DNA from 3 places in the Brevibacillus antibioticus genome. Region 1 is predicted to be linked to each of the others. Evidence: riboswitches for the same ligand, from Rfam matches in the RefSeq annotation. Region 1 holds a riboswitch; each other region holds the start of a gene.
The links. A riboswitch is a leader RNA that binds a small molecule or an ion and turns the genes downstream of it on or off. The one in region 1 is predicted to bind S-adenosylmethionine.
Positions count from the first base shown of each region.

Region 2: it holds a riboswitch for S-adenosylmethionine, as region 1 does, so the genes downstream of both, E8L90_RS08755 (aminopeptidase P family protein) here and metH (methionine synthase) in region 1, are expected to answer to the same signal.
Region 3: it holds a riboswitch for S-adenosylmethionine, as region 1 does, so the genes downstream of both, E8L90_RS20805 (methionine ABC transporter ATP-binding protein) here and metH (methionine synthase) in region 1, are expected to answer to the same signal.

Region 1 is NZ_SZNK01000001.1:2,563,068-2,567,340, forward strand. It holds gene metH (methionine synthase) at 1-2,466, opposite strand, end outside; SAM riboswitch class I at 2,584-2,685, opposite strand; gene E8L90_RS11795 (YjcZ family sporulation protein) at 2,899-3,006, shown strand; gene E8L90_RS11800 (YcdB/YcdC domain-containing protein) at 3,075-4,273, opposite strand, start outside.
Region 2 is NZ_SZNK01000001.1:1,923,797-1,928,069, reverse strand. It holds gene E8L90_RS08765 (MBL fold metallo-hydrolase) at 1-957, shown strand, start outside; gene E8L90_RS08760 (sulfite exporter TauE/SafE family protein) at 991-1,782, shown strand; SAM riboswitch class I at 1,878-1,982, shown strand; gene E8L90_RS08755 (aminopeptidase P family protein) at 2,404-3,666, shown strand; gene E8L90_RS08750 (helix-turn-helix domain-containing protein) at 3,880-4,273, shown strand, end outside.
Region 3 is NZ_SZNK01000001.1:4,338,633-4,342,905, forward strand. It holds gene E8L90_RS20795 (MetQ/NlpA family ABC transporter substrate-binding protein) at 30-869, opposite strand; gene E8L90_RS20800 (methionine ABC transporter permease) at 930-1,595, opposite strand; gene E8L90_RS20805 (methionine ABC transporter ATP-binding protein) at 1,596-2,609, opposite strand; SAM riboswitch class I at 2,710-2,825, opposite strand; gene E8L90_RS20810 (LCP family protein) at 2,982-3,968, opposite strand; gene E8L90_RS20815 (MFS transporter) at 4,156-4,273, shown strand, end outside.

The sequences.
Region 1 (4,273 bases):
GGCATCTTTTGCATATAAAACAATTCCGCGGTATTCCGGTGCGATCCGGTTCGATGTGAACTTGCGCGTCAACGCCGCGCCGCCAACCATCATCGGAATATCAATGCCTGCATCACGCAGGTCTTGTGCAGTAATGACCATTTGCTGCGCGGATTTGACCAAGAGTCCAGACAGACCGATGGCATCCGGCTTTTCTTCTCTGCATGCGACAATCAGTTGCTCTGGCGGTACCTTGATCCCCAGATTCACGACATTGTAGCCGTTGTTTGACAAAATAATTTCCACGAGGTTTTTTCCGATGTCGTGTACATCGCCCTTGACTGTCGCCAACAAGATTTTCCCCTTGGCAGCGGCATCGCTTTTTTCCATGAACGGCTCTAAAAACGATACGGATGCCTTCATGACTTCCGCACTTTGCAATACTTCTGCCACGATAAGCTGGTTGCCGTTGAACAGGCGACCGACCTCTTCCATCCCAGCCATCAACGGACCGTTGATGATCTCGAGCGGTGTGTATTTATCCAGAGCCAGCTTCAAGTCTTCCACCAGACCATCCTTAGAGCCTTCGACTACATAACGGGCCAAGCGTTCTTCGAGTGTTAACGAGGAGACCTCCACACTGACTTCCTTTTTCTTTTGGCGATAAAATTCGGTGAAGGCTGCCAATGTCTCATCATTCGTCTCGAACAGCAGGGCTTCTGCCAGCTTTCTCTCGTCTTCTGGTATCGAAGCGTAGCGCTCCAGCTTTTCCGTGTTGACGATGGCGTAATCAAGCCCTGCGAGAGTGGTGTGGTATAAGAAGACCGCATTCAGCACTTCCCTGCCCGCAGGAGGCAAGCCGAAGGAAACGTTACTGACACCCAGGATCGTCTTGCAAGCAGGCATTGCCTGTTTGATCAAACGAATTCCTTCTACGGTTTCCTTTGCAGAGCCGATGTATTGTTCATCTCCTGTCCCTACTGGAAAGACGAGTGGATCGAAAATAATATCCTGTGGCTTTATTCCGTACTGGTTGACAAGAATGTCGTACGAGCGTTGCGCGACCTCCAGCTTCTTTTCGCGAGTGATCGCCATACCCGCTTCTTCAATCGTTCCAACGACAACGGAGGCACCGAACTTGTGAATAAGTGGAACCACTTCCTCAAATCGCTCCAAGCCGTCTTCTAAGTTAATCGAGTTGAGAATGGCCTTCCCTTGCGAATAGCGAAGTCCCAGCTCCATGACCTTGGCATCTGTCGAGTCGATCATGAGGGGGGCTTTTACTTTTTTTGCGATGAACTGTAGGAATTTTCCCATATCTTCGTATTCATCACGGTCGGGGTCAGCCAAGCATATATCGATGACGTGTGCGCCGCGTTTTACTTGGGCTCGGGCAATATCAGATGCTTCTTCATAGTGACCGGCTGCAATCATTTCACGAAATTTTTTGGAACCGATGACATTGGTCCTCTCCCCTACTAGCAAGGGACGATTGTCATCTTCGACGTAAACAACCTCGATCCCGGAGACCGCGCTCAGCGGTTCTACAGCTGCACTGCGTGGCTTGCAGTCTTGCAATGCTTCTGCCATCGCTTGAATATGGTCAGGCGTTGTTCCGCAGCAACCACCCGCGACATTTATCCAGCCCTGTTCAGCGAACGCCCGCATTTTCGAAGCAAGTCCCTGTGGCGTTTCATGGTAATGACCGTTCTCGTCTGGCAAGCCTGCGTTCGGATAACAGCTGACCGCACATTGGGCAATTCCTGATAGTGTCCGCAGATGATCACGCATGAACTCGGGTCCAGTCGCACAGTTCAGACCAATGGAGACTGGCTTTATATGTTCCAAGGAGATGTAAAACGCCTCGATGTTTTGGCCCGCCAGCGTTGTGCCCATCGGCTCAATCGTACCTGACAGCATCACGGGGAGTTCCTGTCCAAGCTCTTCAAAAGCTTTGCGAATCCCGATTCCGCCAGCCTTCACGTTCAACGTATCTTGCGAGGTTTCCAAAAGAAGAACATCGGAGCCGCCGAGAATCAAACCTTTTGCCTGACGATAATACGCCTCGATCAGTTCTTCGAAAGTGACACCGCCTGTCAACGAAAGGGTTTTGGTCGTAGGTCCCATTGCACCTGCTACAAAACGCGGCCACTCCTTTGTGGAATAGGCATCCACCGCTTCTCTGGCCAAGCGAGCTGCCGCTATATTGATCTCAAGGTCTTTTTCTGGCACATCGTACTCAGCCAAAACGATGGAAGCAGCACCAAACGTATTTGTCTCGACGATGTCTGCGCCCGCCTCTAAATATTTCTCGTGAATGGAACGGATCACATCTGGTCTGGTCAGGTTCAGGAGTTCATTACAGCCATCATAGGCTTCACCGCCGAAATCATCAGCAGTCAGGTTCGCTTGTTGAAGCATGGTGCCCATTGCACCGTCCAGAATCAGAATTTTCCGGGAAAGCTGTTCGCGAAAGGTTGGTTTCATTGACGTGCCCCTTTTCTCCCTTACATCGGCTTATTCTCCCTAATTGGGTGTAAAAAAAAATCCTCTTCTTTTGAAAGAAGAGGATTTGTCAGCAGATAAGAAAACGCCTGAGACATCCTCTTATCTTTCAAAGCACGTAGCTTTGCTGGAATTGGCACCGGATTTTTACCGGTTGCCGAGGCTTCATCAGGCCAGTCCCTCTGCCTCTCTGGATAAGAGTCGTACACTTGTCATTTAGTTGTTTTGCGAAATGTCTTGAATGTTTGCAAGTATCTTAACACCCCCTTTGTCTCCCCGTCAATTGTGAATTGTCTATTTTTTACGGAGCCTCTCCTCTTACGCGCCCATTTTTGCCTAAGCTGGGCATCCGCCCAGTCCAATATCGGCATTCGTGTATAGACTGGAGTATAACGGAAAGGAGGGGAAACAAAGATGAGTACATCATTCTGCGGAAACGGATTCTTCGGTGACTGCTTCGCAATCGTGCTCGTGCTGTTTATCCTGTTGGTAATTATTGGGTGCTCGTGTGACGACTGTTAGATAAGTGTTTAAAAAAAGGCTATCCCAAAAGCCATCAAGAATGGCTGCGGGATAGCCTTTTTTTCGTTTTAGTCGGCGATAAACTTGCCTGTCACGGCATCAAGGGTCATAAATTTAATCGCCCGCTCTTCGTCACTCCACGGCACATACGCCAGCTTTGGTTGAGCTAATTTTTGCCCATCCACATCTTTCATCAAATAAACCAGCTTTAGAGGCATGACGCGTAAATACTCTTCAACAGCCTTGTCTTTCGAAACGATCCTGTCGGATGCTGGAAGCTCCACCAACTCGTGCGTCATTCTGAAGTTATGAAACTTTGTCACTTTGCCAGAAGACGGATCAACTGTTACCGAATAAGCCGCTTTTTGCTCGCGATCCTGTACAGGAATGCCATCCTTGCTCATAAAATATCTGAATTCCCATTCGCCCGATGACACAGGATTCGCTTCGGCTGGCTGTATGACTTGTGCTAATTGCACCTCTTTTACGCCAGGATCGACGTATTTATGCAGAAAGGCGAGTGCAGCCTCTTCCGCTTGCTCGCGTTTGACTGTCACCGCTGTATCAGAACGCGGTGATCCCAGCCCGACGACACTGCCTGTTTCTGCAATGACTTCTACGCCGATATACTTGTCATTTTTATCATTCCAGACGTATTCCTTGCGCCCCTCGCGGATACTCTCACTCTCTCTATAGGTCGATTCATCTACCTGTATGCCAAATTCCGCTTGCAGCAGTGCTTTTGCCTCATCCTTGGAGCGAACCTTGACGTATTCCTTTAGAGATTCGATCGGATGTGCTTCCGTCGTATTCAACTGATCATAGGCAAGCCCATTATCTCCCGTTCCATACATAATCTTGCCACTGGTCGCGTCGATATGCCACTCCGTACCATCTTCACGTCCTCTTTGCATGAAGGAAACAGCTGGCGTGTATTCCAGAATAGGTTGCCACCTCTTCCCTTGCTTTGATTCTGGCCATATTCTCGGATTCTGCACGTATCGAAGCTTCATATGCTCACTCAGCTCTTTGATGGCTACCTCTTCTGACACAGCACTCGATACATCCGGGTACTGCGACGGCTCGAATGTTTCGGGCTCCTTGCTGAGATATCGGACGTGACCAGAGTCAGTTGTTGTTATGCTAATTTCATCAGACAACACTGGCAGTCCGTTGTAATATCGCAGGTACACCCCTGGATCGTTGGCATCCACTAACCGATAGTTTTCACTATCCGCCCCGAGCAGTTTGTTCAGGAACTGTCGCT
Region 2 (4,273 bases), 640 kb from region 1:
AGACCGGACTTGCTTGAAAAAGCGGCGGGAATGAAGGGGACGTCCGAGTCAGGTGCAAGAGCCATGTATCAGTCCCTCCAAAAATTCAAACAACTGCCGGATTATATGCAGGTATGGCCAGCTCATGGAGCAGGAAGTGCTTGCGGGAAAGCACTGGGGGCCGTGCCATCTTCTACGGTCGGCTATGAAAAGCTCTTTAACTGGGCGATGTCACACTCCAGTGAAGAGGAATTCGTTCAGGCACTCCTGGATGGACAACCAGAGCCGCCGACGTATTTTGCAGTGATGAAACGCGTGAATAAGGAAGGCCCTGCGTTACTCAAGGAACTCCCTGTTGTTCAAGAGTTCAGCTCGCTTGAAGCGGCAAAGGAATCGCTGGAAAACGGGCAGATGATCGATACGCGTCCTTTCCAGAAATTTGCGAAGGGGCATCTGGCGGGAACCCTTCACATTCCTTTTAATAAGTCATTCGCCAACTGGGCGGGCTGGATTGTCGATTACCATCGCCCGGTTCACATCCTGGCCACCCCAGATGAGCTGGACGAGATTTTGCAAGCCTTGCATGCAGTAGGGATTGATCATGTCACAGGCTTTATCGACAGCGGCAAGCTACTGGAAAGGGAAGTGTCTTCGCTCGAGAGAATCGAAGAGGTAACACCTCTGGAGATTGCAGAACGGGTGGAAAAGGGAGAGGTTCACGTAGTAGATGTACGTAATTTGGCTGAGTGGAAGGAAGGTCACATTCCAAATGCACAACACATCATGCTCGGTACACTCGCCATGCGGCTGGATGAGATTCCACACGACAAGCCACTTCTCGTACAGTGCCGTTCCGGTGCCCGATCCGCTATTGGCGCAAGCATTCTAAAGGCAAACGGATTCAAGGACGTCATGAATTTGAGCGGCGGAATCTTGAAATGGCAAATAGACGGCTTGGCAGTCGTAGAACAAGCATAAAACGAAGCGAGAGGTATTGCAAAGGGTGAGCCTATGACTATCGACCTTGTGATCACACTGTTTGTTATCGGTTTCGTGGGATCGTTTATCTCTGGTCTCGTCGGAATCGGGGGCTCCATTATCAAGTATCCGATGCTTCTGTATATTCCGCCCGCCCTTGGGTTCGTTGCTTACACAGCTCACGAAGTATCCGGAATAAGTGCCGTCCAAGTATTTTTTGCCACTCTCGCTGCTGTTTGGACGCTGCGCAAAGATAAGCTTATTCATTACCAGCTCGTTCTGTACATGGGAAGTGCCATTATTGTCGGGAGCTTGCTAGGAGGGTATGGAGGACAATTTCTTTCGGCAGAAGCCGTCAATTTCGTTTATGCCATCCTGGCCACCGTTGCTGTAATCTTGATGTTCCTGCCAAAAAAGCGGATGGACCAACGTGAACAGACCGAGGTTATCTTTCATAAACCGACAGCCGTATTATCCGCTTTGATTGTCGGAGGCGCCTCCGGAATTGTCGGGGCAGCTGGCGCTTTTATTTTGGTTCCGATCATGTTGAACATCCTCAAGACTCCGACAAGAGTTACGATTGCTTCTTCTCTTGCCATCACTTTTCTTTCTTCCATCGGTTCGACGGTAGGGAAATGGATGGCAGGGGACATATTGCTGTGGCCATCCGTGATCATGGTAATCGCCAGCATACTGGCAGCGCCACTCGGTACGCAGATCAGTAAACGTTTGGACACCCGGATTCTCCAAACCATTCTTGCCCTGTTGATCCTCGCTACCACGATTAAGATTTGGGTTGACATCCTTCTATTCTCACGTGTGTGAAGACTTACTTTTCACCTAAATGTGATAGAACAGGCTTGATATATCCGAGTAAAATGAGAAAAAATTTTTACGATGAAATTAAATTTCATAGAATATGCTTATCGAGAGTGGTGGAGGGACTGGCTCGATGAAACCCGGCAACCTTGGTCTGATTGACCCTATGGTGCCAATTTCTGCGGAGTTATTCTGCGAGAGGGGAAGGTGAGAACCCTGGTATTGCCCCTCTTCTTTTCGGAGAGGGGTTTTCCTTCGTATTATGCAAAGGATGCAACAACGTGCTTTTTTATGCAGTCATCCCGGTTTATTTCAATAACGAAAACTACCTCAACAGCAAAAGATCAAAGGCATCCGCTTCAGTGTAACCGGGACCCCGGACCTACGTTGGGCGAAAAGAGTGGCAGAATAACGTTTCATAAAATGCGGTCTTAATCTACGATAACAAGGATCAGTTTGCCCATAGCAACTGATCCTTGTTGAACCTCGTGAAAGTATCCTAAAATATAGAAGAAAGGAGGACATGTGATAATTGTCAGATTATACTGAACTTAATGCGATCAAGAGAACCTTTCACAAGCTACATCAATCTATGAAGAAATCCATGAACGAAGGGGTATAAAACAAATGACAATAACCATAAATTCAATAGAGTTCATCAATCGCCGTAAAAAACTCGCGGAAAAAATGCCTGACCACAGCGCACTTGTCCTATTTTCAGGAGTTGTCAAGACACGCAGCCATGACGATAAATATCCGTTTTCACCGAACCGCAACTTCTATTATCTGACCGGCATTGCGCGCAGCAGCCTCATTCTCATGATCACGAAACGCGCTGGCATCGTGACCGAAACGTTATTTCTTCAGCGCCCAAATGAACTGGAAGCGAAATGGACAGGGGCCGTCTTGTCGGATCAAGAGGCGAAAGAGCAGTCTGGTATCGAGCACTTTGACTATCTGGATGAGTGGTTGGAGTCATTTGGAACCTTTATGAGGCGCTGCGAAGGCAAGTACTCGCTTTATCTTGACGTGTATCGCTATCAGTGGAGCGACGAGCGAACCCCTGCAGAGACTTTTGCCGAAGACGTTCAGAAGAAATACCGGACCCTGCAGATTCACGATGCGGGCCCATGGCTGAAAGAACTGCGTATGGTAAAGAGTCCAGCAGAGATCGGAGAAATCAGACGTGCGATTGCGATCACGGATGAAGCAATCCGGCGCATGTGGTCGCATGCACGTCCTGGAATCATGGAATATGAGTTAGAGGCACACTACGATTACACATTGAAGTCGCATGGTGTTCGCGAGCTTCCTTATTTGCCTATCATTGCTAGCGGAATCAATGCTACTATTTTGCACTATGAAGCGAATAATCACCGTGCAGAAGATGGTGACTTGGTCCTCCTCGACCTCGGTGCAGCATCGAATTACTATGCAGCTGATATTTCGCGAACGTTTCCCGTGAATGGTCGCTTTACAGAACGGCAGAAAGCAATCTATCAACTCGTGCTCGAAGCCGAAATCAAGACCATCGAAGCAGTGAAGCCTGGTGTCACATTGCCGCAACTCAATGATGTCACGAAACAAGTCTTGACCGATGGCCTGCTACGTCTTGGTCTCATCCAAGAGAGCAGTGACCTGGCCAAATACTACTATCATCCCGTGTCTCATCATCTTGGATTGGATACGCACGATATCCCGGATTACAGTGTTGCTTTACAACCTGGTATGGTAATCACGATTGAACCTGGTCTGTACATAGAGGAAGAAGCGATTGGCATTCGGATTGAAGATAACGTGTTAGTAACAGCAGACGGCTGCGAGGTGCTCTCATCGCAAATCCCAAAGGAAATCGAAGCAATGGAATTGTTGATCGGGAAAAAGGAATAGCGAACGCTTACTAGAAGGGGTACGATGCTCGCCTATCATGACCAGGCTAAAGCGAGTTTTCCATAACACCATCCCGAAGTAACCATAACAATCTCTGTTATGGTTACTTGTATGTGAACAACTCCTTACAAAAACTATTAAAATGATAAAAATATGCTTTGTATACCTTCCAAAAAAACCCATTTGGTTGTAAAATAAAGCAAAACAAAAAGGGTGATCCATTATGGGGTACTGCTAGGGACATTGCACCAGTCGCTGCGGTCAGAAATCGAACAACATCGGCGGGCGCGCGGTTATACATTGAGCAAACTAGGAGATTTAACTGGTATTAATCCAGGGACATTGAGTGAGATTCTAAATGGGAATCCTCCTCGGGCTATCACCATAGGTCAATTAGACGCGCTCGCTGCGGTGTTTGGCTACGAGCCAGGCTGGATGTATGAACTATACCCCGATGAATGTTTATATGAAGGGAAAATTTCGCGCCCCCGATTGATACCTTACTTGATTCGAAGCGCTGAGAATGGGCGAAAGGATTGCATGGAAGCTGTTGCCTCCCAATTATTGGAGAATCCCAAAAATATCTCCATCCTTTTTACTGTGGCAG
Region 3 (4,273 bases), 1.8 Mb from region 1:
TTTTGTTGATCGATCAATTATTTCTACTTTTAGAACGCTGGGATAATCGCGCCTTTGTATTCATCTTCAATGAACTTTTTCACTTCAGGTGAGTTCAGTGCTTTTGCCAGCTTTTGAATGGCTTCGGAATCCTTGTTGTCAGGACGAGCTACCAAGAAGTTTGCGTATGGAGTATCTTTATCTTCAATAAACAGAGCGTCTTTGGTTGGAACAAGCTTTGCTTGCAGCGCGTAGTTCGTGTTGATCAGCGCCAAATCTACTTCTTCCAGAACACGCGGCAGCATTGCTGCTTCTACTTCTTTTAATTTCAGGTTTTTCTTGTTCTCAACAACATCTTTCACTGTACCGCTGATGCCAGCGCCTTCTTTCAGCTTGATCAAACCGTTTTTCTCCAAGAGTGCGAGTGCACGACCGCTGTTTGTCGCGTCGTTTGGCAGCGCGATTGTTGCGCCATCAGCTAATTCATCTACAGATTTTATTTTTTTGCTGTAAGCGCCAAATGGTTCGATGTGTACAGCCACTACTGGCACCAGGTTCATGTTTTGGCCTTTATTGAAGTCTTCCAGGTAAGGCTTGTGCTGGAAGAAGTTTGCGTCGAGTTGTTTCTCGTTCACTTGAACGTTAGGTTGTACGTAATCAGTGAACTCTTGGACTTCCAAGTTCACGCCTTGTTCTTTCAGTTTTGGTTGAATGAACTTCAAGATTGCTGCATGTGGAACGGGAGAAGCGCCTACCTTCAATGTTACTTCCTGTTTTCCGCCTTGTGCACCGCCTTCAGCTGGAGCAGGTGCTGTTTCGGTTTTGCCTCCGCAAGCTGCCAAAGAAAATGCCAACACAGTAGAAAGTACAGATACGACTAGCTTTTTCATGAATGATTTCCCCCTTGCATGTATTTCGTTTTATTTTTTGTCAATCTATATGGAAAGATCCTATTTACGGCTGAATTTCTGAACCAGACGGTCCCCCAGCGATTGTAAGATCTGTACCATCACCAGCAAAATAACAACCGTCACAATCATGACATCGGTTTGGAAACGCTGGTATCCGTATCGAATCGCCAAGTCACCCAAACCGCCTCCGCCAATTACCCCAGACATCGCTGTATAGGAGACTAGCGTTACCGTCGTGATCGTAATACCCGCGATCAGACCGGATCTAGACTCTGGCAAAAGGACATTCCAGACGATCTGCCAATTGGAAGCACCCATAGATTGTGCAGCCTCAATCACGCCTTTATCAATCTCACGCAGAGAGGTTTCCACCAAACGTGCGAAAAATGGAGCGGCACCAAACACGAGCGGCGGAATGGCACCCAGTACCCCGAGTGAGGTTCCTACGAGCATTTTCGTCACAGGAATCAGCAAGATCATCAAAATGATAAATGGTACCGAGCGCAATACGTTGACAACGAATGATGCGATCGAATAAAAAGTGCGGTTTTGCAAAAGCTGTCCGCGTGAAGTCAAAAACAGAATGATGCCCAACGGCAAACCAATCAGGACGGTAAACAGAGTGGAGAAGCCGAGCATCGTGAGCGTGTCCATCGTACCTTCGCCGATTTCAGCCCAATCCACATTTTCGAATGTCCAGTCCATTTATATCACCTCTACTTCCAAGCCACGTTGGCGCAGCGTCTCAATGGTCTTTTGATTCTGTGCGACATCGCCTTCCAGCTCGATTACCAACTGACCATACGGCGTATCCTTCATGCGAGAAATGGTTCCCTGCAAAATACTGAACACCGTACCTGTCTCTTGCATGGTTTGGAACAAGATAGGCTGGTACGTTTTTTCTCCGAGGAAGGTGACACGAGCAATCGTGCGGTTCCCCGAAGCCTTTTCGTGCTCGACTGCTTCGCGCAGCTCTGTAGAGTCTGCTACTTGCTCCACGAATTCTTGTGTCGTTTGATGCTTCGGACGAAGGAATACATCCAGTACGTTACCCGACTCGACGATTTTTCCTCCATCAATCACGCCGACACGATCACAAATAGAGCGAATGACGTGCATCTCGTGGGTAATTAACACAATGGTCAAGCCCAGCTTGCGGTTGATGTCCAAGAGGAGTGCGAGAATGGAGTTCGTCGTCTGCGGATCGAGAGCCGATGTAGCTTCGTCGCAGAGCAGCACTTTTGGATCATTCGCGAGCGCACGGGCGATCCCGACACGCTGCTTTTGTCCGCCAGACAGCTGGGTTGGATATTTGTCCTTATGTGCCTCCAAGCCAACCAGCTTTAGCAGCTCGTTCACTTTCTTATCAATCTCTGCCTTCGGACGCTTTGCCAGCTTGAGCGGAAAAGCGACATTTTCGCCGACTGTTGAAGAAGATAGCAAGTTGAAGTGTTGAAAAATCATACCGATTGCGCGACGCTTTTCTTGCAGCTTCCCTTCATCCAGCTTTGTCAAATCGACGCCGTCCACAATAACTTCCCCTGAAGTTGGACGCTCCAGCAAATTGATGCATCGGATCAATGTACTTTTCCCGGCACCAGAGTGTCCGATAATCCCGTATATTTCTCCTTGCTCTATGGAAAGGTCGATCCCCGTTAACGCTGGGATGGTTTTACCTTGTACTTGATAGCTTTTATGCAAATGACGCAGTTGGATCAACGCATCCACCTCCCGACCATAATCTTGATAAAAATATAAAAACCCCTTTTTCACAAACGAAAAAGGGGCTGCAACGCAATGTATACGTTCGCATCCACCCTTCTCATCTGTACAAGATCCAATAATCCTGTAGGAATTGGCACCGCGACGTTCATTCGAAAATGAACCGGCTGCCGGGCTTCATAGGGCCTGTCCCTCCGCCTCTCTTGATAAGAAAGATATCTACGTATATTATGTTCGTTTTTTCTATTTCATGATGATACAAAACGGATTATATCCTTTTTGAAAATATCACGTCAATAGTAATAGCAGGAAAAGTTTTTTGATCCATGACGCCGTTGCGGATGATTTATCACAAAAAAAGCAGCACGCTTAGTTTTGCGTGCTGCTTTTCTTTTCTTCCACGGGTTGATCTGATGCTTCTGTAGGAGGTGTAATTTTTTCTTGGACAAACGACTGAACCTGATCGACATCTGGAACCAGAACGGAGCCTGCTCGGTGCGATTCACGGAACATCCCCATTGGCGGCAATTGATAGTTACCTGGCTCTAACGTATTCAATTTTAATCCAAGTGCAGACAGCTTCAGCATGTCCACCGAACTAATATTGGTTTGAACATACGGTGATACTTCCTTCAAAATGGTAGGAAGCTGCATCAGCGTCGTACCGTTCTTCATCTGATCCACGACTGCCGTCATTAATTTCCGCTGCCGCTCCGTCCGTGTATAATCGGAGGTCGCATCATGGCGGAAACGAGCATATTGCAAGGCTTTGTCTCCATCCAGCTTTTGCAGACCCTTTTTTAGATTAATATCGTAGGCACCTTTATCTGTTGGGTCATGATAATACATGTTTTTTTCTACATTGATCTCGACTCCGCCTACTGCATCAATCAAAGCCTTGAAGCCTTCAAAGTCAGTAATCACGTAACGATCAACCGGAAGTCCAGTGAACTGACTAACTGTTTCCATTGCCAGCTCAGGTCCACCTTCTACAATCGCAGAGTTGATCCGCGAACTGCCTCTACCGGGAATATCTACATACGTATCACGTAGGATTGAAAACATGTCATAACGTTTCCCCGTAGGATCGATGCTGACCAGCATCATGGAGTCAGAACGAGGAAGCCCGTTATTTTTCATTCCTCTGCGGTCTACTCCCATCAGCAGGATATTGACACGTTCCTTGCCATCCCACTCAGGTATTTCTGCTGCTTTGGTGGAATTCCCACCACTAGGCGGTGCGATGTTAGGCTCTTGAATATTTTGAGCAAATTGATAAAAAGAGTATCCGTAATATCCAGCTGTCGCAGCCATCACGACAAGCAAAAGAAGCAACACTCGTTTCCATATTTTCATAAAGTCCACCTTTATTCTCTCTATCCTCAGTTGATGTCATCTCTCCACTTTGTCTAGTATACTCGAATTCGACAAAATTGGAGCAGCCTTTATTTGGGTACCCATCACTTTATAAACATTTTAGTTTACAAAGTTTCAAAAACTCACTATACTGTTCTTATCCATAATGGGTAAGGGGTGCATTCGCGTGATATCACCGTCAGCTTTCCTCAATCGCTATCCACGTGAGGCCATTTTTTTCCTCATCGCCAGCTTTATCAACTCCTCCGGGAGCGCCTTTATGTGGCCACTTACTACCTTATACG